Regions from separate parts of the Microbacterium sp. MTN4-26 genome, predicted to be linked through region 1. Evidence: predicted binding sites of a transcription regulator. Region 1 holds the regulator's gene; the other holds the start of a gene.

Evidence for each region. The regulator HspR, encoded in region 1, represses chaperone genes until heat shock. The targets are predictions, from matches to a motif close to AAGTTGAGTCNNNNNGACTCAACTT.
Region 2: the regulator HspR is predicted to act here: its motif matches at 8,796-8,820, upstream of ACGG9C_RS05530 (Hsp20/alpha crystallin family protein).

What each region holds. Positions count from the first base shown of each region.
Region 1 is NZ_BTGO01000007.1:24,180-35,894, forward strand. Features, by position in the region: gene dnaK (molecular chaperone DnaK) at 1-650, shown strand, start outside; gene ACGG9C_RS07365 (nucleotide exchange factor GrpE) at 653-1,258, shown strand; gene ACGG9C_RS07370 (DnaJ C-terminal domain-containing protein) at 1,267-2,271, shown strand; gene ACGG9C_RS07375 (heat shock protein transcriptional repressor HspR) at 2,403-2,861, shown strand; gene ACGG9C_RS07380 (potassium channel family protein) at 2,919-3,665, shown strand; gene ACGG9C_RS07385 (AI-2E family transporter) at 3,675-4,790, shown strand; gene ACGG9C_RS07390 (SHOCT domain-containing protein) at 4,794-5,153, opposite strand; gene ACGG9C_RS07395 (DUF6325 family protein) at 5,172-5,585, opposite strand; gene ACGG9C_RS07400 (transaldolase family protein) at 5,667-6,326, opposite strand; gene ACGG9C_RS07405 (ribokinase) at 6,416-7,387, shown strand; gene rbsD (D-ribose pyranase) at 7,384-7,788, shown strand; gene ACGG9C_RS07415 (GntR family transcriptional regulator) at 7,790-8,581, shown strand; gene ACGG9C_RS07420 (LacI family DNA-binding transcriptional regulator) at 8,565-9,611, shown strand; gene ACGG9C_RS07425 (FAD-dependent monooxygenase) at 9,670-10,746, opposite strand; gene ACGG9C_RS07430 (hypothetical protein) at 10,718-10,969, shown strand; gene ACGG9C_RS07435 (fucose isomerase) at 11,176-11,715, shown strand, end outside.
Region 2 is NZ_BTGO01000005.1:52,327-64,041, reverse strand. Features, by position in the region: gene ACGG9C_RS05560 (AMP-dependent synthetase/ligase) at 84-1,895, shown strand; gene ACGG9C_RS05555 (DUF1295 domain-containing protein) at 1,914-2,792, shown strand; gene ACGG9C_RS05550 (DUF2207 domain-containing protein) at 2,981-4,801, opposite strand; gene ACGG9C_RS05545 (MarR family winged helix-turn-helix transcriptional regulator) at 4,843-5,274, shown strand; gene ACGG9C_RS05540 (hypothetical protein) at 5,521-6,534, shown strand; gene ACGG9C_RS05535 (L-serine ammonia-lyase, iron-sulfur-dependent, subunit alpha) at 6,697-8,184, opposite strand; gene ACGG9C_RS05530 (Hsp20/alpha crystallin family protein) at 8,274-8,744, opposite strand; tRNA gene ACGG9C_RS05525 (tRNA-Arg) at 9,033-9,105, opposite strand; gene ACGG9C_RS05520 (asparagine synthase) at 9,151-9,765, opposite strand; gene ACGG9C_RS05515 (hypothetical protein) at 9,949-10,149, shown strand; gene ACGG9C_RS05510 (DUF4383 domain-containing protein) at 10,286-10,699, shown strand; gene ACGG9C_RS05505 (hypothetical protein) at 10,709-11,260, shown strand; gene ACGG9C_RS05500 (aldose 1-epimerase family protein) at 11,294-11,715, opposite strand, start outside.

The sequences.
Region 1 (11,715 bases):
ACCAGCCGTCGGTCGCGATCCAGGTCTTCCAGGGCGAGCGCGAGTTCACCCGCGACAACAAGCCGCTGGGCACCTTCGAGCTCACCGGCATCGCGCCGGCCCCGCGTGGCATCCCGCAGGTCGAGGTCACCTTCGACATCGACGCCAACGGCATCGTGCACGTGTCCGCGAAGGACAAGGGCACCGGCACCGAGCAGTCCATGACCATCACGGGCGGCTCGTCGCTGCCCAAGGAGGACATCGACCGCATGGTGCGCGAGGCCGAGGAGCACGCCGCCGAGGACAAGAAGCGCCGCGAGGCCGCCGAGGTGCGCAACCAGGCCGAGACCACGTCGTACTCGGTCGAGAAGCTCATCTCCGACAACGCCGACAAGCTGCCCGAAGAGGTCAAGACCGAGGTGCAGGCCGACGTCGACGCCCTCAAGTCCGCGCTCGCCGGTGACGACGACGAGGCCGTGAAGACGGCTTTCGACAAGCTGAACCAGAGCCAGCAGAAGCTCGGCGAGGCGATCTACCAGTCGTCGCAGAACGAGCAGGCCGCCCCCGGCGCCGGCGCGTCGGAGGAGCAGGCATCGACGGAGTCCGATGAGGATGTCGTCGACGCCGAGGTCGTCGACGAGGACGAGGACAGCTCGGAGGAGAAGAAGTAACCATGCCCAAGGACTTCGAACCGGGACCCGACGAGGTCCCCGAGAACGAGGTCCCCGGCGACGAGGGGTCGGAGGCTCAGGCCTCCGACCCTCAGCCGGAGGATCCGGCCCTGACCGTCGACGACATCCTCGGTGCGGAGCAATCCGAAGACGCCGCCGGTGCCGACGCGGAGGACCAGGTGCTCGCCGACCTCGAGTCGCAGCTGCTGGGAGACCTCAAGCGCCTGCAGGCCGAGTACGCCAACTACCGCCGCCGCACCGAAGAGCAGCGCGAGGTGGAGATCGAGCGCGCCAAGGGCTCGGTCGCCAAGGGACTGCTGCCGGTGATCGACGACCTCGACCGCGCGGAGAAGCACGGCGACCTCAACGAGGGCACCCCCTTCGCCGCGATCGCCGAGAAGCTGCGCGGCGTCGTCGAGCGCATGGGCATCGAGCCCTACGGCGCCGCCGGCGAGGCGTTCGACCCCCAGCACCACGAGGCGATCTTCCAGGCACCCACCCCCGGCACCGAGACCCCGACGATCCTCGAGGTCGTCGAAGTCGGATACCGCCTGGGCTCTGTCGAGCTGCGTCCGGCCAAGGTCGTCGTCGCCGTTCCGGCGGAGTAGGAGGACACGTGGCGAGTCAGGACTGGTTCGACAAGGACTTCTACAAGGTCCTCGGTGTCTCCAAGGAGGTCAGCGCCGCCGACCTCAAGAAGACCTACCGAAAGCTCGCGCGCACCTACCACCCCGATTCCAACCCGGGGGATGCCAAGGCCGAAGCGAAATTCAAGGAGATCAGCGAGGCGTACGCCGTGCTGAGCGATCCCGAGCAGCGCGAGGAGTACGACCAGATCCGGGCCATGGGCTCGGGCGCGCGCTTCACCGCCGGCGGAGCCGGACAGGGTGGGGGCTTCGAGGACGTCTTCTCGAGATTCGGGCAGGGTCGTGGGGGCGGCGGCTACAGCAGCGCCGACTTCGACGACATCTTCTCGATGTTCAACCAGCAGCAGGGTGGGCGCGGCACGGGCTTCGGCTCCGGTCGATTCGGGCAGCCCTCCGGCGGGTTCCAGGGATTCGGCGGTCCGTCGCGCGGTGCGGATGTCACCGCGCGCACGACCATCGACTTCATCACCGCCACCAAGGGCGAGACCATCACCCTGCAGGGTGAGGACGGCAAGCCGTTCAAGGTGAAGATCCCCGCCGGTGTGCGCGACGGGCAGAAGATCCGCCTGCGCGGCCGCGGTCGCCCCTCGCCGGACGGCGGGGAATCGGGCGACATCGTCGTGCAGGTGACCGTGCGGCCGCATCCGGTGTTCACCCGAGACGGGCTGAACCTGCGCGTGACCGTGCCGGTGACCTTCACCGAGGCCACCCTCGGCGCCACGATCGAGGTGCCGACCCTCGGCGGAGACCCGGTGCGACTGCGGGTCGCGGCGGGCACCCCGTCGGGGCGCGTGCTGCGGGTCAAGGGTCGTGGCGTGCAGACGCAGAAGGGCACCGGCGACCTCCTGGCGGAGGTGCAGGTGGCGGTGCCGTCGCACCTGGATGACGCGGCCCGTGAGGCGCTCGCGGCGTATCAGGCGCTGGAGCCGAAGGAGAACCCGCGCGCGGACCTCATGGCGAAGGCGCGCACGTAGCGTTTCGTCTCGCTCCGCTCGCTCAACGACCGGTGGGGGTGACCGGTGGCCGCGGAGTACCTTGGGATCAACCTTTTCCGGTCGTTGAGCGACGAGCGGAGCGAGGAGACGAAACGGAACGAGGTGAGCACATGGTGGACCCCGACGAGATCGACGAGGACGCACCGATCCTCGCCATCGCCGGCGCCGCGGAGCTGGCGGGGATGCATCCGCAGACCCTGCGCCAGTACGACCGTCTCGGCCTCGTCGTGCCCGCCCGCACCCAGGGCGGGTCGCGCCGCTACTCGCTGCGGCACGTCGCGCAGCTGCGAGAGGTCGCGCGCATGTCGGCGGAGGGCATGAGTCTGCCGGCCATCGCGCGCATCCTCGAACTGGAGAACCGGGTGCGCGAGCTGCACCTGCGCGTGCGCGACCTCGAAGACCGCATGAAGAGCGAGCTCGAGCGACGCCCCGGTGCGCGCGTGTTCGCGGCCGGCGCGACCGGCTCGGTCATCTCGCTGCGCCACGGCACCCGCGTGCGTCGCGCCACCGAGGTCGTGCTGTGGCGTCCGCACCGCGCCCTGCCTCCCGCCGACGACACCGACTCGTGAGAGCCTGGGCGGCGAGGCTGCCGGTCAACGCCGGGCGGCGCTCGTAGTCTCGAACGCATGACGTTGGACCGGTGGCAGCAGATCACGAACTGGCCGCTGATCATCGCCTCGCTCGCCTTCATCGTCGCGTACTCGTGGCAGGTGATCGCCGACCTCGAGGGCGGCGAGTTCTCCCTCGCCCGGGCGATCATGTTCGCCACCTGGGTCGTGTTCGCGATCGACTACATCGTGCAGCTCTCCCTCGCCAAGCCGAAGGGCCGCTGGTTCCGCTCCCACCTGTTCGACCTGTGCGTCGTGGTGATCCCCGCCCTCCGCCCGCTGCGCCTGCTCAAGGCCCTCACCGTCATCCACGTGCTGCAGCGCACCGCCGGTGCGGCCCTCCGCGCACGCATCGCCGTCTACGGCGCGGGTGCCGCCCTCACCCTCATCTGGGTCGCCGCCCTCACGGTGCTCGAAGCCGAGCGCGACGCCCCGAACGCGAACATCACCTCGTTCGGCGACGCCCTGTGGTGGGCGTTCGTCACGATCACCACCGTCGGCTACGGCGACTACACGCCGGTCACCGCGTGGGGCCGGGTCATCGCGGTGCTGCTCATGACCGGCGGCATCGCCGTCGTCGGTGTCGTCTCGGCCACCTTCGCCTCGTGGGTGCTCGAGCGGGCCGCCGCCGGTGCGGATGACGCGGGCGAAGCCGCCACGCGCGGGCAGGTGCGCGCCCTCGCCGCCCAGATCGAAGACCTCGGAACCCGCCTCGGCCGGCCGGGCGACGGCGCCGCATCCACCGACCGCCCGCCGAGCGCCTAGCCTGGCATCGTGAAGGGACCCGCCCCCGCACCCGCCGCACCCGCGCCACCGGCGCTGTCGCCGTCGCTGCGGATCGTGATCGGACTCGCCGCGTCGGTGATCGTGCTCGTGGGGCTCTCGATCGGCCGCGATGTCGTCGGGCCGCTCGTGCTCGGCGCGGTCATCGTGATCATCTGCCAGCCGCTCGGCACGGCGCTGCGCCGCAGGGGGTGGCCGCGATGGGCGGCCACCACCGCCGTGATCGTGCTCGGCTACCTCATCCTCGCCGTGCTCGCCGTCATGCTCGCCTTCGCCGGCGTGCAGTTCGGGCGGCTCGTGCAGGACTTCGCCGGAGATCTGCAGCGGACCGCCCTGGCCGTCGTGGAGTGGCTCCGCGGCCTCGGCCTCGACGACCAGATCGCCGCCGCGACGGCCTCGCTGCTCTCGCCGTCGACCCTGCTGACGATCGCGTCGTCGGTCGGGGGCAGCGTGCTCGGCGTGCTCACGGCGTTCTTCTTCGTGCTGGCCTACGTCATCTTCATGGCCGCCGACGCGTCGCGGTACTCGCGCGCCGAGACGGCGTTCGGCACCGGCATCCGACCGACCCTCGGGCGCTTCGCGGCCTACAACCGCAGCGTGCGCCGCTACTACGTCGTCAACGCCGCGTTCGGTCTCATCGTCGCCGTGATCGACGGGCTCGCGCTGTGGGCGCTCGGCATCCCGGCACCGATGGTGTGGGCGATCCTCGCCTTCGTGACGAACTTCGTGCCGAACATCGGGTTCGTGCTCGGTCTCGTGCCCCCGGCGGTCCTCGCCCTCGTCGTCGGCGGCTGGCCGACGATGCTCGTCGTGATCGCGATCTACTGCGTCGTGAACGTCACCCTGCAGGTGCTCGTGCAGCCGAAGTTCGTCAGCGACGCGGTGAACCTGTCGCTGACGCTGAGCTTCTTCTCGGTCATCTTCTGGACCTTCATCATCGGGCCGCTGGGCGCCATCCTCTCCATTCCGCTCACCCTGCTGGTGCGCGCGCTCGTGCTCGAGGGCGACCCGAGCACGCGGTGGCTGCGCTGGCTGTCGGGGGATGTGGATGCGGCGATCCCCGCCGGTGAGGCACCGACGGGGATCGCGACGAAGAAGAAGCGGTGAGGCTCAGCCGAGGAGCTTGGCCTTCGCGGCGGCGAACTCGGCGTCGGAGAGCACACCGGCGTCTTTGAGCGCGGCGAGCTTCTGCAGCTCGGCGACGATGTCGACGCCGCCCGCCGCGGGGGCGGGGGCTGCGGGGGCGGCCGGCGCCGCCGCCTGCTGCTGGGCGACGGCCTGCTGGGCCGCCTGCTGCATCGCGGCCTGCTGCTGGGCGGCCTGATACTGCTGCTGCTCGTACTCCGACTGCTGCTTGCGCTGGCGGTTGTTCGACATGGCACCGCTGACGGCGCTGGCGGTGCCGGCGACGACGGCGGTGCGCGCGGCGAGACCGATCAGACCGGGACGGCCGACTCTGCGAATGGGCATGATGACTCCTTCTGCTTCTCAGGCCTCGTCGGCCAGATCCATGACGGCGTTGACGACGGGGGCCGGGATGCGCTCGGCGCTCAGCACGACGGCGCCGGCGCTGTCGAGGCGCTCGGCGAGCTCGCGCGCATAGCTGAGCTCGAGCGCGACCAGCAGCGCCGATCCTCCCGGCGGCACGAGCTCGGCGAGCTCGGCGATGTCCTCCTCGCCGGCGATGCCGACTTCGTGCAGCTCGAGCGCGAACTCGTCGGCCTCGACCTCGGTGACCGTGATGTCGCCGTCGTCGGACTTGGAGATCAGCACGAGATCGAGCAGACGCATCAGTCCGCTCTCGAGCAGGTCGGACAGGGCGGCCATCGTGCCGGCGTCGGGGCGCTCGCCCTCGAAGCCGACGAGGTAGAGCTCGACGGGGCCGTAACGGAACGCGGGCATGGTGCGCCTTTCTGACGAGGAAGGATCCTCGCTGAGGCTAGCGCGCCGACTCGGTCGAGGGTAGACCGACCGTGGCCGGAGCTACCCGCGGATGCGGCCGATGGCGCCCTCGAACTCCTCGGCCGAGCGGTCGCTGATGTCGTCGGTGAGCAGATCGAGGATCACCTGCGGCGCCGCGGTGAAGTGGGACACTCCCGCTCGGCGCAGCCCCACGATGTCGTCGGGAGACCGCAGGCTCGCCGCGAGCACATCCGTGTCGGCCCCGGCGCAGGCCGCCTGCATGTCGCCGATGAGGGCGTCGCCGTCGAGGCCGGCATCCCGCAGGCGTCCGAGGTAGGGCGCGAGGTAGCGCGCGCCGTAGGCCGCACCGGCCAGGGCCTGCGCGACGGAGTAGACCGCGGTGATGAGCACCGTCGTGTCCTCCTGCACGAGGGAGGTGACCGCGGCGAACCCCGCCCGGGTGGCGGGCACCTTCACGGCGACCCGGTCGCCGAAGCCCTTGATCCAGGCCGCGTTGGTGAGCATCTCCTCGGTCGTCGCCCCCCACGTCTGGAAGAAGACCTGGGAGGCGCCTTCGTCGACCCACCGCTGGTACAGATCGGGGAGGGCGTCGAGGGCATGCCCGCCGCGCTCGAGGATGGTCGGGTTGGTCGTCACGCCCGTGACGAGGCCGTCGCGCAGCAGCTCGCCGACGAGGGCGAGGTCGGCGCTGTCGACGTAGAGGACCGGAGCGGTGGTCATGTTTCTCCCTCGAACCTGTCGTTACAGGTGGAATCCCCGATAATGTAGCGGAGTGCTGACGGCGCAGTCAAAGAAACGCAGGTGGTGCCATGACCGATGACCAGCAGGCTCTCCCCGGGGTCGTCGTCGTGGGATCCGTCACGGCCGACCTCACCACGTTCTCGACGCGATTGCCCGTGCCCGGCGAGACGATCCTGGGCGACGACTTCACCCTCGTGCTCGGCGGCAAGGGCGCGAATCAGGTCGTCGCCGCGGGCCGAGCGGGCGCTGCAGCCAGCTTCGTCGCGTGCGTCGGCAGCGACCTCTTCCACGACATGATCATGGATGGTCTCGTCGACGCGGGCGTCGACGTGACGCACGTGCGCACCGTTGCCGGTCCGACCGGCATCGCGCACATTCGCGTCGATGCCTCGGCGCAGAACGACATCGTCATGGTGCCCCTCGCCAACGCCGCGCTCAGCGCCGGTCAGATCGACGCCGGGCTGGACGCGCTCGCCGGCAGGGCATCCGTGCTCCTCACGCAGCTGGAGATCCCCGCACCGCTCGCGATGCACGCCATTCGGGCCGGCAGCGAGCGCGGGCTCACCGTCGTGCTCGATCCGGCGCCGGCGTCGGCTCTTCCCGACGACATCTGGCGCCACGTCGATGTCGTGACGCCCAACGAGACCGAGGCGACGGTGATGACGGGCGTCGAGGTGACCGATGTCGCGAGTGCCGAGCGGGCGGGGCGCTGGTTCCTGGAACGCGGCGTCGGCGCCGCGGTCGTGACCCTCGCCGGTGCCGGTGCCCTGCTGATCAGCCCCGACGGAGCGCGCCTGGTCGCACCGTTTCCCGTCGAGGCCGTCGACACCACCGCCGCCGGTGACGCGTTCTCCGGATACCTCGGCGCGGCGCTCGCGGAGGGCGCCACCCTCGACGAGGCCGTCGTGCGTGCCGCCGCGGCGGGCGCGCTGGCCGTCACCGTGCGAGGAGCCTCGCCGAGTCTGCCGACCCGCGAGCGCGTCGACGCGTTCCTCGCCGAACGCCCCGCGCCCGAGATCGTCGACGGGAGCCGCGCATGAGAAAGATTCCCTCCACCATCAACCCGGCCCTCTCGCGCGTCATCAGCGAGACCGGGCACACCGATCTCATCGTCGTGACCGACGCGGGGCTGCCGATTCCGGTCGGCAGCGAGCGGATCGACCTCGCCTACCGTCCGGGGGAGCCGGCCTTCCTCGACGTTCTCGACACGGTGCTCGGCGAGATGGTGATCGAGGGCGCGACCGCGCCGGCGGAGATCGCCGAGCAGAGCCCCGCCATGCTCGCGGCCCTGCGCGAACGCCTCGAGCCGCTCGGCGTCGAACTCGAACTCGTGCCGCACGTCGAGTTCAAGGCACGCACGCGGAGCGCCCGCGCCTTCGTGCGATCCGGAGAGTTCACGGCCTACGCCAACGTCATCCTCCACGCCGGGGTCGCGTACTGACATGACGACCGAACCGCCGCACGGCGACGCGATAGACCGCCGGTCCTCGTCTCCGATGTACGACCAGCTGTGCCGGCTGCTGCTCGCGCGCATCTCGCAGGGCAAGCTCAAGCCCGGCGATCTGCTTCCCGGCGAGATGCGGCTGTGCGAGCACTACGGCATCTCCCGCACCGTCGTGCGGCAGGCGCTGGCGCAGCTCGAACACGAGGGGGTCGTCGAGCGGGTCAAGGGGAAGGGCACGTTCGTGGCCCGCCCCAAGACGAGCGAGAGCCTCGTGCACACCCTGATGGGGCTCTACGAAGACGTGGAGCGCCGCGGCGGACACGTGCACAGCGATGTCATCCGGCACGAGCGCGAGGATGCCGCGGCCGATGTCGCCGAGGCGCTGGAGATCCCCGTCGGCGACTCCGTGATCGCCCTGGAGCGGCTGCGCTTCGTCGACGGCCAGCCGTGGTCGCTGTCGACGACATGGATGCCGGAGGCGGTGGGTGCCGTGACGCTCGGCGTCGACCTCGCCGACGCGTCGCTGTATCGCGTGCTCGCCGACAGCGGGATCGTCGCGGCCGAGGGCGTGCGTTCGGCCGAGGCGACGGTCGCCTCGCACGAGCAGGCGCGCCTGCTCGACCTCACCACCGGCGCCGCCCTGCTCCGCCTGCGCAGCGTCAGCCGCGACGCATCGGGGCGCCCGATCGAATTCTTCATCGCCCACCACCGTGGGGATCGGAGCCGGTTCGAGTTCGAACTCGCCTCCGACGTCTCGCACGCCTCGCTCGTCCATGTCCACGCGGAGTAGGGCGCGCGCCGCGCGCGGCGCGGACGGCGGCGGTGCGGAGTCGGCGTTGTCGACGGCCACGATCTACGACGTCGCCGAGCGCGCGGGCGTCTCGCCCGCCACCGTGTCGCGCGTGTACAACGGCGTCGGGGTGTCACCGGCGAAGACCGAGGCCGTGCAGCGCGCCGCCCGCGAGCTGAAATTCGTGCCCAACAGCACCGCGCGGAACCTCCGGACCGGCAGCGCGAACGCGATCGCGCTCGTGATCCCCGACATCGAGAACCCGTACTTCACCGAGACGGCGCGGGGCATCGAAGACGTCGCGTCGGCGGCGGGCTACTCGGTGATGCTCTGCAACTCCGACGGCGACATCGCCAAGGAGAGCACCTACCTCGGCATCGCCGCCTCCGCCCACATGGCCGGCGTCATCCTCGCGGCCGCCGGAGACGACACCGACGTGAGTGCGCTGCGTGCCGCCGGCCGGCCGATCATCGCCGTCGACCGTTCCGCGGGCGGCGGCGTCGACTCGGTGCTCATGGCCAACCGCGCGGCGGGGTACGCCGCGACGATCGATCTGCTGGATGCCGGCTATCGCCGGGTCGCCTGCATGGTCGGGGGGATGGCGATCGAGACGTCGCGGGAGCGCGCGCAGGGATGGCGGGACGCGATGGAGGAGCGCCTGGGCTCCGCCGATCCGGCGCTGCTGTACCCGACGACCTTCCATCTCGAGGGCGGCCGGGTCTCCATCGATGCGCTGCTGGCGGCGGAGAATCCTCCCGACGGCTTCGTCGCGGGGAACAACCTCATCGGCATGGGGGCGATCCAGCGCCTCGCGGAGCTCGGCACCCCGCCGCCGGCCTACGGCATGGCGGTCATCGGATCCCTTCCCTACACGATCATCTCGCCGTCGTCGGTGTCGATCGTGCGGCTGCCGGCGCGGGAGATGGGAATGACGGCGGCGCGGATGCTGCTGGACCGCCTCGCCGGCGACGACGCCCCGCCCCGCACCGTCGTGCTGGGCGGCGAGCTGCTCCCGCGCCTCGACTCGTGAACTCCGGGGCGGACGCAGGGCCAGGTCGCAAAACCTGCGTCGCCGCTTCGGACCGCCGTCACATGGCGACCAGCTGCGCGTTCCGCGACGCGATCGCCTCGGCGGTGGCGGGGAAGATCATCGGCACCCCGAACGCCTCCGTCTCGGTCTGGATCTTCTCCGCCGTCGGGCGGAAGCTGCGCTCGTACTCCGCGAAAGACCGATCGATGTCACCCCCGGCCACGACGAACGCGTCGTGCAGTGCGGTCGCGCCGAGGATCGCGACCGACCCGCCCATGCCCGCCGCCGGTGACGGGCAGTAGGCGGCGTCGCCGACCAGGGCCACGCGACCGGACGTCCACCGGGGAAGACGGATCTGGCTGAGCTTGTCGAAGGAGAAGTTGTCGGCGGTCAGTGCTGGCTCCAGCACCGTGGCGAACGGCTCGCCGGCGTCGGCGAAGTGCTCGCAGATGATCCTCTTCTGCTCCGCCATGTCGTGGTGGTCGTACGGGATCTCATCTTCGGAGCGGAACGCCAGCACGACGTCGGTCGTGTCGGCGTAGAAGTTCACCAGCAGCGTGCGGCCGGGGGTGTTCTGGATGCGCGTCGTCCACGACGGAATGAACGTTCCGTCGACCACGGTGACCGACATGTAGTTGTGCAGGAAGGTGCTGTACTCGCTCTCCGGCCCGAACCACAGTCGGCGCACGGTGGAGTGACTCCCGTCGCATCCCAGGACCATCGCGAAGTCTTCCTCGGGGCCGTTGCGGAAGGCGGCCCGCACGCCGTCCGCCGTCTCGGTCAGCGAGATGATCGAGTCGTCGAAGCGCACCTGCACGCCGTCGTCCAGCGCGCCGAAGAGGATCGCGAGCAGGTCGTCGCGGTGGATCTCCACATCGTCGTGCCGGTGGATCTCGTAGTCGTCGATCACGATGTTCTCGGCCGCGCTGTCCGGCTCGCGACGTGCGATGGGGGCGCCGTCGATGTCGGCGAACTCGGTCATGCGAGTGGGCAGCGCCTTCGCGCGGACGGCGTCGATCAGTCCCAGCCGGTCGGCGATCGCCATGGTGTCGCGGCGGAGGTCGATCGGCGTCCCGCCCTTCCGCACGTTCTTCGCGTTCTCGACGATGGTGACGCGGATCGCCGCGGCGATCACCTCGACCGACCCGGACCTTCCGCCCCTCGTCGCCCGCGCGCACGCGAGCGTCCTCGTCACCGTCATCCAGGCCGTCACCGACAGGGTCGGAGCGGCCGTGCTCTCCGGCACGGATCTCGCCTCCCTCACCGAGCAGCTGCACATCGATGCGGATGTCGCGCTCGTCGACGCCGCCGAGAACTTCCGGGCGACCAAGCGCAGGATGTCGACTCAGACCCGCTGACGCGTCCGGCTGCGGGCCAGGCGGCGGCGCATGAGCTCGAAAATTCGGGGTCGCGATGAAATCGATTTCATCGTAGACTCTCTCCAGATCCCGCGACGAAGAGGAGGTCCGATGAACCGCGTGGGCAGCTCTCACTCGCGTGGCGCCGGAACCGGCGCCGTCGCGCACGCGCCGGCGGAACGCCCGCTCGCCACCGAAAGGACATCATGACCTCGTACGCCCTGCCCGTCGTGTCCACGCCGCCGGAAGCTCCGGCGCGAACGGCCTACCTCATCGCCAGCGGTGACCTGCGCGAGTCGGCGAACGCGGCCGGCTGGCCGACCCAGGCGGCGATGGAGGCGGATGTCACGGCGGCGCTGGAGAAGCTCGGGTGGAGCGTGGTCCGCGCCAACGACATCGACCCGGCGACCGGGCACGGCTTCATCTCCAGTCAGCGCATGGGGATGGAGGTCTTCCGCTCGATTCCGCGCGAGGCGCCGCTCATCGTCGCCGAGGCCGTCTGGCAGTACAGCCATCACGTGCTCGCCGGCCTGCGCACCCACCGCGGTCCGATCCTCACGGTCGCCAACTTCGCCGGCGACTGGCCGGGCCTGGTCGGCCTCCTCGGCCTCAACGCGGGCCTGACCAAGATGGGCACGCCGTATTCGACGCTCTGGTCGGTCGACTTCGCCGACGAGTGGTTCCTCGCGGGTCTCGAGGAGTGGACGCGCACCGGCACCGTCACCCACGACGCCTCCCACGTGCGA
Region 2 (11,715 bases), on a different contig from region 1:
GCCCATCCGAACGACCCTGCGCTCCGAACTCTCCTCAGAGCGGGTCCTCCCCTACGCCCGCCGCCTCGACCCAGGAGACCACCATGAAGGAGCACTCCACCGCGCCGCTCGTCGACATCGACGATCACCGCAACGTCACCGACCTCTTGGTGCGCCGCGCCGCCGCCGACCCCGACCACGCGGCGTTCGACGTCGCCACCGGGGATCCCGACGCCCCGTGGCGCCAGGTGACCACGGCGGAGTACCTCGGCGAGGTGACCGCACTGGCCAAGGGCCTCATCCACGCCGGCGTCGAGGCCGAGGACAGCGTCGCGATCATGGCTCCGACGCGATACGAATGGGCCGTCGCCGACCTCGCGGCATGGTTCGCCGGTGCCGTGGTCGTGCCCGTCTACGACACGTCGTCCCCCGAACAGGTCGAGGCCATCATCGCCGACGCGCAGGTCACCCTCGCGATCGGCGGCGGCGAGCGCCAGGCATCGCTCCTGCGGGCGGCGTTCGACGCCGTCGGGTCGGAGGACCTCGGCGTCTGGACGATGGATCCCGGCACCAACGACCTCATCGCGCTCGCTGCCGGCGGCGCCGATGTCGCAGACGACCTGCTCGAGCTGCGCCGCACCCAGGCCGACCTGGATTCACCGGCGACGATCGTCTACACGTCCGGCACGACCGGGGAGCCCAAGGGCGCGATACTCACCCACCGCAACTTCGTCGGCCAGGTGCGCAACGTCGCCGCCGCGTACCGCGAGGTGGTTCGCGCGGACGGGAACACCGTCATCTTCCTGCCGCTCGCTCACGTGCTGGCACGCGGACTGCAGCTGATCTGCCTCGCCGGCGGGATGCGCATCGCCCACGTCTCCGACCCGACCGAGGTCGTCGACAGCCTCGGTGTGCTGCGCCCCACCTTTCTCGTGGTCGTGCCGCGAGTGCTCGAGCGCATCCGGAACGCCGCGGCGGAGAAGGCCGACGAGGCGCGCCTGGGGGCACTGTGGCGCGCCGCTGTGCGCACCGCCGTCTCGTGGGCCGATGACCTCGAGGCGGGCACCCGCCCCGACGCGGCGCTCCGCGCGCGTCGCGCCGTCTTCGACGCCCTGTTCTTCCGACGGCTGCGGGCCCGGATGGGCGGCCGCCTCGACTACATCCTCTCCGGTGGCGGCGCGCTCGATCCCGATCTCTCGCGCCTGTTCCGCGGTATCGGCGTGCCCGTCATCGAGGGCTACGGTCTCACCGAGACGACCGCTCCCCTGACCGGGAACCTGCCCGACGACATCCGCTCGGGAACCGTCGGCTACCCGCTCCCCGGCTCCACCGTTCGCATCAGCGAGCACGGCGAGATCCTCGCTCGCGGGGTCGGCATCTTCTCGGGCTATCGCGACCCGGCGCACACCGCCGAAGCATTCGTCGACGGCTTCTTCCGCACCGGCGACCTCGGCCGTCTCGACGACGACGGCCGCGTGGTGCTCGAGGGACGCCTGAAGGACGTCATCGTCACCAGCAACGGAAAGACGGTCGTGCCGCAGCCGTGGGAGACGCGCGTCGAGGCTGATCCGCTCGTCGCGCACGCGGTCATGGTGGGCGAAGGCCGCTCGTACCTGTCGGCGCTGCTCGTGCTCGACCGCGCCGCGACCGAGGCGTGGGCGGACGCGCAGGGAATCCGCCTCGACGCCGTTTCCGGCGAAGGTGTCACGCCGATCTCCGAACCTCGCCTGATCGCCCACCTGCAGCGCAGCGTCGACGCCGCCAATGCCCGCGTGTCGCACAGCGAGGGCGTGCGCCGATTCGCCCTCGTCTCCACCGACCTCGACGACACCCGCCTGGTCACTCCGACCATGAAGATCAAGCGACGCGCCCTGCTGGAGCGCAGCGGCAACGCCGTCGACGACCTCTACCGCTGACCCCTCGAGAGGACCCCCATGACTTCCGCCACACGCGCGTCGCTCGTCGCGATCGTCGTCGCCCTCGCCCTCGGTGGCCTGGTGGCCTGGGCAGGCAGCCAGGGCACCGCGCTCGTCGCCGGCATCCCGCTGTTCGCCCTCGCCGTCGCAGCCGCCTTCGCCGTGCAGGTGATCGTGTGGATCCCGTCGCAGCTGGCCCGCACGGAGAAGTTCTTCGACATCACGGGCAGCCTGACGTTCATCGGCGTCTCGGTGGCCGTGCTGCTGCTCGCGCCGGTCGCGGATGCGCGTGGGTGGGTGCTCGCCGCGATGATCGTGCTGTGGGCGGTGCGCCTCGGTGCCTTCCTGTTCGTGCGAGTGCACCGCAGCGGCGGCGATGACAGGTTCGACGACCTGAAGACGAATCCGGTGCGCTTCCTGCGGGTGTGGGTGCTGCAGGGCGCCTGGGTCTCGCTCACGGCCTCGGCGGCATGGATCGCGATGAGCAGTGAGACCCGCGCTCCGATCGGCTGGCTGGCCGTGGCGGGAATCGCCGTGTGGGTGCTCGGCATGGTCGTCGAGATCACCGCCGATGCTCAGAAGACCGCCTTCAAAGCCGACCCCGCGAACAAGGGGCGGTTCATCCGCAGCGGACTGTGGTCGCGCTCACGTCACCCCAACTACTTCGGCGAGATCGTGATCTGGCTGGGTGTCTTCCTCGTCGCCGCGCCCGTTCTCACGGGATGGCAGTGGGTCGCGCTGATCTCTCCGCTGTTCGTGATCCTGCTCCTCACCCGCGTCAGCGGCATCCCGCTGCTCGAGCAGAAGGCCGACCGCACCTGGGGCGGTGAGGACGACTACGAGGCCTACAAGAAGCGCACGCCGACCCTCATCCCGCGCCTGAGCTCGCCCGCCTGAGACGACACGCCGAACGGGGCTTCCGCAGCGTTACCTTTTCGTTATAGAGTGCTCGCACGGTGATCGTTTTGCTGTGGCGATCACCGGCATGTGATTGCTCTTGGTGCAAAGGGAAAGGGCCGGTCGGAAGCCTCTCCGACCGGCCCTCACTCTCGCCGCCACAGTGCGACGAGAACCGCGGCCGTGATTCACACCCCGCCGCCACCGCCGCCACCGCCACCGCCACCGCCACCGGCTGAACCGCCGCCGCTGGAGCCGCCCGACGTCGACGACGACGATGCGGCCGCCGTCGACAGCGACGCGATGCCGCTGGAGAACGACGAGGAGTCGAACCCGGCGGTGCCGTAGTACCAGTACGGCGCGACACCCGCGCCGTACATGACGGCGAGCTGCTGCGCCCACGCCTTCTCCTGACCGAAGACGACCGCGTACGGAAGCAGCTTCTCGTACAGGCGGATCATCTGCACCCGGTCACCGGGATCGACCGACACCCGCTCCGCGCCCGCGGGCGACTGAAGCATGCGGATGCGGTCGGCTTCGGCCCACTCGATGAACATCTCAAGGCCCTTGAGGTGGTCCCGCACCTCGGCGCCCTCCGCGCTCAGCGGCTTGCGTGCGACCAGGACCATCGTCAGCACCGCCAGCGCGATCGAGGCGAACATCACCAACAGCGGGATGCCCGCATCCACCCCCGACGAGATCGCCACGACGCCGAGCACCACCGTGAGGGCCATGACGCCGAGCGAGACGAGGATCGGCAGCACACGCGCACGCCCAGGGACCGGGCGACGCAGGCCGGTGCGTGTCAGCTCTCGATTCGCGGCCTTGATGATCTTCTGCGCCGCCGTCGAGAAGCGCCGGTCCTGCGAGCCGAACTCGTACTCCGCCCCGGGTGCCCCAGACGACCCGAACAGTCCGTCAAGAAGCATGCGCCCGTCGCCGTCAGCCCGGCTGCGGTCCAGCAGCTGGGCCTTGAGCTTGGTGCCGCCGAAGAACTTCTTGTCACCCTCGACGATCCGGATGCTCCCGACGATCGCCTGTTCGAGAACCTCGGCGGGGATCGCCTTCGTCGTGCGCCCGAGCATCACGGCCGACTCGAGCGCATCCACCTGCCGCGGCGGGGTGAACTCGGCGATGATCGTCGGGCGACCGGGCGCGTCGGCGAGCGAACGTCGACGGTGCACGATCGCGAAGACCACAGCCCCGATCATCCCGAGCCCCGACAGACCCTGTGCCCACCCCCACGGCGAGGCGAGGTAGCTCGTATCGAAGAGCACGAACGTGTCGTCCTCGAACCCGACCGCAATGGTCACCGTCTCGAACCGGTCCAGCGCAACACCGCCGGCCTCGATCACGACGGCTCCATCCTCGCCCTGGTTCGTGCTGATCGGGCAGGCGTCGGCAACGCCGTCGCGACCGAAATAGCACGCCTGTTCGCCCGCGAGGGAATCGGCGAGCTCGGGTTCGACGGTGAGCGTGACCGAGACGTCTCCGAACGGCTGACGCCAGTCGAGGCCGTTGATGTCCCAGTAGAACTCGTCGCCGGTGTCGGGGAAGCGCCACGTGACGTTCTGGAGCTCGTACGTGAACACGTAGGTCTGCTCGCCGTGCACGTAGTCGTCGGCGGCGGAGGTCATGACGAACGATCCGTCCTCCTGCTCAACCTCGACGGCGCGCGCCTGCCCGTCTGCATCGGTGACCGACAGGAGCTCCGGGAAGAGCGGCTGACCGTTGTAGGTGTCGGGGATGATCCGCCGCATGCCACGGTTCTGGTCGGAGTCGGGGAACTCGGCGACGAAGGTCTCCACGACGCGCAGGGTGCTGTGGCCGTCCTCGTCGAGGCCGAGGGTGTAGTCGGCGTGCATGCTCGCGAACGAGAAGTCGTCGACGTCGGCGGCGGCTGCCGGGGCCGAACCGACGGCGACGAAGGCGATCGCGAGCGCCACGGCGGCGACGCCGCTCCGCTTCAGACGCGCGCGAACATGCTGGACCGCCCCCGTGACAGACATGTCTCCAGCCTAGGGGGCACGATTCGGCCTACTCTTTCTCCATGACCGATCGCCGTCTCGCCGTGGAAGCGTGGGAGAGCCTGTTCCGCGCCCAGCACGAGATCCTCGACGAGATCAGCGCCGATTTCCACGACGACGAGCTCGGCCAGGGCGAATACGACGTGCTGCTGACGGTCACGCGCGGGCCCGAGATGACCGCACGCCTGCGTGACATCACCGCCAACATGCTCATCAGCCAGCCGAGCGTGTCGCGCCTGGTCGACCGGATGGTGCAGCGCGGCCTGATCTCGAAATGCCCCGACCCCGACGACGGTCGCGGCTCGCTGGTGCGCGCGACGGAGCGCGGTGCGACCACCTTCCGTCGCGTCGCCTCGCAGCACGCCCGCTCCATCGCGGACCGGATGTCGTGCCTCGACGACGACGAACTCGCGCGCCTCCGCGACATCACCGCCAAGCTGCGAGCTCGCGCCTGACTGCTGCCCTCCAGGAGTGTTCGGTTGCCCCTCGATGTCGTTCGAGAGTGTTCGGTTGCCGCTCATCGTCGGTTTCGGCCCCGGATGCGACATCCCGCGACCGGTGAATGGCGGGATGCGACATCCTGCGCCATATGAATCGGGGGGGGCGCACCGCTCCTCCACAGGGCGGGAGGAGACAGCATCCATCCCCGGATGCCGGGAAGTGGCGGGTGCGGCGCGAGCGGTGACGCGATAGTCGGGTGCATGCCACGGCGACCGGAACCGATCGATCCGCGGCTGGACGTCGCCTTCTCCGTCGCAGAGGCCCGCCGGATGGGCGTGAGCGCACGACGCCTGCGCGGACGGGACCTGGAGATGCCGTTCATCGGCGCTCGAATGCGTGCGACCGGCGCCGTCGACATCGCGTCGGAGACCGCGACGCCCGGCGCTGAGGCCGCGCGACGAAGACGGCAGGACATGGCGAGGAGGGCGGCCGCCTACAACACGGTGATGGCGGACCACGCGTTCTTCAGTCATGGCACGGCGGCCGCGCTGTGGGGGCTGCCCCTTCCGAGCGGCGCTCTCGAGCCGGACGCCCTCGACGTCTCCGTCGCCGCGCCGCACCGCGCGCCGCGCGCGGCAGGGGTCCGCGGTCACCAGCTGGCGGCTCACCTCGTCTCGGTCCGGATCCGCGACGGGATGCGCATCGCGTCGCCCGCGGCGACCTGGGCGCAGCTCGGCGGCATCCTTTCGCTCGACGACCTCGTCGCCGCCGGAGATGCACTCCTGCATAGACCTCGCACCGAGGATGGGCATCGCACCGGACCGGAGACCGCTCTCGCGACGTTCGCTCAGCTCGAGGCCTCGATCGAAGCCGGTCGCCGGATCGGCGCATCCGCACTCCGCCAGGCACTGCCGCTCGTGCGCGAAGGGGTGGCGAGCCCCACCGAGACGGCGCTTCGCCTCGGGCTGTGGCGCGCGGGGCTCCCCGATCCGGTCCTCGATCACGATGTGCGAGACGATCGCGGACACCTCGTCGGGTGCACGGAGTTCGCCTATCCGACCTTCGGCCTCCTGATCGAGTGCGAGGGCGACCACCATCGCACCAACCGCCGCCAGTGGAATCGCGACATCGAGAAGTACGGGCGATATCAGGATCTGGGATGGACCGTGCTGCGGTTCTCAGCGATCCACCTCGCCCCGAGTGTCAGCCCCGCCGTGACCCGCATCCGCCACCATCTCGCACAGCGCGGCTGGGCATGCGATCCGTCCGCGTGACCTCGCGCGGACGTGGTTTTCGGTTGTCATTGGATGCCGATTTCCGGAGCGGATGCGACATGTGGTGACACGTGAACCGGAGGATATGGCATCCCGTGACAGGTGAACCGGAGGAGGCGGCATCCGGTGACAGGTGAACCGACGGATGCGGCATCCGGCGGGTCAGCACTCGATGACGTTCACCGCGAGACCGCCCTCGCTGGTCTCCTTGTACTTGTGGGACATGTCGATGCCGGTCTGACGCATCGTCTCGACGACCGCATCGAGCGACACGAAGTGCGAACCGTCCCCGCGCAGGGCCAGCCGCGCCGCGGTGACGGCGGTGGATGCGGCAATCGCGTTGCGCTCGATGCAGGGGATCTGCACGAGCCCACCGACGGGATCGCACGTCAGGCCGAGGTGGTGTTCCATCGCGATCTCCGCGGCGTTCTCGATCTGGCGGTTCGTGCCGCCCATCACCGCCGTCAGTCCGCCGGCCGCCATCGCGCACGCCGACCCGACCTCGGCCTGACAGCCGCCTTCGGCACCCGAGATCGACGCGTTCGCCTTGAAGAGCGACCCGAGAGCGGTCGCCGTGAGAAGGAAGCGGCGGATGCCACGGCGGCGGTTCGCGTCCGCGACGGCGTCGTCGTCCCCCGCGTCGGCGACATCGCCCGCGGTGCCGAACCCCAAGAGGGCACTGCCGACCAGTTCCCCGTGGGGCGTGACGGCGTTTCCGGCGCCGAGTCCCGAGTCGGCCAGGAAACGCCACCAGTACATCGCGACCGCCGGCAGGATTCCGGCCGCACCGTTCGTCGGCGCGGTGACGACCCGGCCTCCGGCGGCGTTCTCCTCGTTCACGGCCAGGGCGAACGCGCCGAGCCACTCTCCCGGCAACTCGCGACCACCGGCCGCAGTGGTGTCCTCGAGCTGTGCTCGGATCACGCTCGCGCGCCGCTTCACCTTCAGCATGCCCGGCAGCACGCCGTCGGCGTGCAGACCCGCCGTGACACAGTCGGCCATCGCATCCCAGATGCGATCGAGGCCGGCCGCGACCTCGGCCTCCGAGCGCAGCGCCGTCTCGTTCATGCGCGCAGCCTCGGCGATCGTCAGGTGGCGCTCGTCGCAGATCGCGAGGAGCTCCTCCGCCGAATCGAAGCGGATCGGTGACGGAGTCGCTTCGATCCTCGGAGCCTCGCCGTCGCGCCGGATGAAACCGCCGCCCACGGAGTAATAGGTCTCCTCAGCCAGCACGCCGCCCTCGTCGTCGCGCGCGACGAGCGTCATCGCGTTCGGATGCTCCGGGAGGCGCGTCCGAGGTTCGAAGCTCACGTCCGCCTTGGCGAAGGGCACCGGTCTCATGCCGCCGAGGAGCATCCGGTCCCCGTCCGCCAGGTTCGACCAGGCCCCGCGGATCGCTCCCGGATCGGCCGTCTCGGGATCGAGCCCGGAAAGCCCGGCCACCACCGCATCCGGAGTGCCGTGGCCGATTCCTGTCGCCCCGAGGGACCCGTAGAGCGCGCACGTAACCCCCGTGACCCGGTCGAGAAGCTTGCTCTCGCGCAGGCGGACGGCGAACTCACGCCCGGCGCGCATCGGGCCGACGGTGTGGGAGCTCGAGGGTCCTATTCCGATGGAGAACAGCTCGAACGCCGAGACATAGGCGCTCATCGCTCCAGGCTACGCCCCACGGACTGCTCCGCGCCGAGACAGAGCGACAGCCCCGGCTCGTGGAGTCGGGGCTGTCGCCGGAGGGAGGTCTACTGTTCGACGGGCGTCGGTCCGTCCGCGGATGCCGCGGAGTGGGACTCATGCGCCTGCAGCACCGAGCGCTGGGCCTCGGTCGCGACCTCGATCTTGCGCGGCTTCGCCTTCTCGCTGACCGGGATCGTCACCGACAGCACGCCGTTGCCGTAGCTCGCCGAGATGCGTTCGGTGTCGATGCCCTGTCCGAGGTTCAGCTGCCGCACGAAGCTCGCCGCCTCGCGCTCCCGTGTGATCCACTTGACGCCGTCGCCCGACGCGAGGGTCCGCTCGGCGCGAATCGTCAGCAGCTGGCCGTCGACGTCGATGTCGACCGAGCCCGGGTCGATGCCGGGGAGGTCGGCGTTCAGGACGTAGTGGTCGCCATCGCGATAGAGGTCCATCGGCATGCGGCGGGGTCCACGTCGCGCGTCGAGGAGGCTCGACGCCATGCGGTCCAGCTCACGGAACGGGTCGTAGGTTCCCATTTCTGCTCCTTCGTAGCGGGTCGGATGCGGCCATCCGACAGTGTCTTGTCCAAGTTGAGTCACATTGACTCAAGTAAGCCCAGATTAGCACTCTCCTCCTGCGAGTGCCAGATCTTTCGATCGCCCTGGGCGAACGGAACGACAAGCATGCCGAAAGGGTCGGGATCAGCCGGCAGCGCCGACCTCGGGACGCCATCGCGCCCGTGTGCCATACGGGCCGACCGCCGCCGGAAACGCGAAAATCCCCCGCCCGATGGGCGAGGGATTCCTCACTGTCTCAACACAGTGCGCGCCTCGAGGGACTCGAACCCCCAACCTTCTGATCCGTAGTCAGATGCTCTATCCATTGAGCTAGAGGCGCAGGACCTCCGCGCGAAACGGCGCGAAGGCCGAGGTTCAGACTACCTCACGATTCGGTCGGTGGCGAATCGATGGCGGCGGCGACGTCTTCCGGTTCGTCCACCGCTCCGACCGTGACGTCGCCGATACGACGGCGGTGGGCTGCCAGGCGCGGCAGATCGACGAGACGCAGAGCCTGCATGCGTGCGGCCCGCATCTGCCCGTAGTCGGGTTCGAGGTCGGGACGTGCTCCCTCGACGACCAGCCGCCGCTGCAGATTCGACTCGACGTCGCCCCAGGCGGCCTGGCGTGCACCGGCGACGAGTTCAGCGACGGCCTCGGCGTCGTCGGCCCGCTCGCGCAGCACCTTCGCGACGCCGGTGTACTGCCGCTGTCGACGTCGAAGGTTGCGGGTGTCCCGATCGCGGTAGTCGTGCGTGCCGTCGGGATCGGAGTACTTCCCCCACGCCTTCTTGCGCTGCTTGCGGGTGAGGTCGGCCGCGGCCTCCTGCTCGGCGGCGAGCGCCAGAAGCGTCTCCCTGGCGAAAGGGGCGACCCGTTCGGGATCGAAGGGCTCGTTGCGCGCGATCGTGTCGACGAGGATGCGGTTGCGCACCGCGAGCCGTGCCGCGGCGTCGGCGATCGAGACACCTTCCGCGATCGCGTCTGCGTTGCGCCCCATCCGCACACCTCCCGTCCACACGAGATCGTATCGTCCGCACCTGAGCCGGATCTGGCATGCGCCGTGTGCGATACCCGTCGCCCGAAGCCCGCGCAAGCCCATCCCCAAGCCCGCACGCGCGCAATAGCGTCTCAACCGGGCCCAGACAGGGACCCGGTTGCCTTTCGAGAAGAGGAGTGACTCATGGGATTCATGGATGACGCGAAGGATGCCGCGGAGACCGCCGGTCGCAAGGCCGGCGAAGCGTGGGAAGACACCCGGGACCGCATCGACGACAAGCTCGACGAGATGCGCGCGGAATCCGACGTCAAGAAGGCCGAAGCAGAGCGCGACTCGGTGAAGGCGAAGAACGAGGCCAACGAGAAGATGCGCGGCGACAGCTGACCCGCTCGCTCCGGGCCCGCGCGACGCAGCGGACCCGGGAGTTTCCGCGGACATCGGCACCCGCGGGCAATCCGAAAATGCCGATACTGCGAATCACCTGTGCGACACCCCGTTGCACAGATTCAGGAGGTTACACATGTCATCGTCACCGAACCGCCTCGTCGCCTCGATCTTCGGCGCGGTCTACATCGTCGTAGGTCTGCTCGGTTTCCTCGTCACCGGCGGCGTCGGATTCATCGCGACCGAGGGTGGGCTGCTCCTCGGCATCTTCGAGGTGAACCCGCTGCACAACATCGTCCACGTCGCGGTGGGAGCCGTTCTCCTCATCGGCGGCCTGTCGTCCGTGGCCGCGGCCAAGGGCATCAACATCGCCGTGGGAGCTGTCTACCTCCTGCTCGGCGTCGTCGGGTTCTTCCTGGTGGGAACCGCGGCGAACATCCTCGCCCTCAACACGTTCGACCACTTCCTGCACCTGGCGAGCGCCATCGTGCTGCTCGGCGTCGGCCTTGCCGCGGACCGGAGCACGTCTGCTCGCGGCCGCCTCGCCTGAGCCGGACAGATGTCGAGCTCGCACGACGCTCGTCGGCGCACCCCCGCGATCGCGTGGACCGTCACGGTTCCCGCGATCGCGGCGTGGGGCGCCGGCCTCATCCAACTCGCCCTCGCGGCGGGCGCGATCACGGCCGACGACTCGTCGCTCGCATCGCGAGCCATCGGCGTCGCCCTGCTCCCTCTCGGCGCGGCGGCGATGGTGTGGGGCGCCGTCGTCCTCGCGCGTGGCGTCCTGCCGCTTCCTCGCGTCACGATCGCCGCATCGATCGGCGCCATCCTGGCGATCGCCGGCGCCCTGATCGTCGACGCGGCGCACACGAGCGCGTTCGCCGCCGCCGCCGCCGTCGCGCTCATCATCGTGGTCGCCGCCTCGAGCGCCCGCGCCCTGCGGCGCACCGGCCGGCGCCCGAGCGGGAGCACGGGTGGCGCCGTCATCGGCCTCGTCGCGGGGGCCATCGTGGTGTCGGCCCTCGTCACCCCCGCGCTGTCATCCGTCGAGGCGACACGCCTCGCCGATACTCCCGGCGGCTATCAGCCGGCGACGCACGACCACCACTGACGATCGAACGCCGCGGTCAGGCGAACGCAGCGGTCAGGCGATCGCCGCGATCCGCCACGATGCCGTCGACTCCTGCCCCGGCTCGATCACGATGAGTCCCGCGTCGTAGTCGTAGCTGTCGGCATTGTAGGCATCGGGCGCACACGTCATCGGCTCGACCGCGAGCCCGAGCCTGCTCTCGTCGGGGTCGGGCCGATCGGCCGTGTGAACCTGCACCCACGGACATGACGCATCCCACTGCATGAGCACGCCCGAGCCGTCCTCTGCGGTCAGCGTCACGGTCGCGTGACCGTCGCCGTCGCGCACGAGGTCCGTGTAGGCGTGATCGATCTCGACGGCGCCGATGCGCCGTGCCGCGCGGAAGTCGAACCGCGCCGGATCGTCGGCGTCGACGGGGCGGAGGGTCGTGGGGATGAGCCGCTCCGGCGTGACGGCCAGCACCTGGTCGGCGGGCA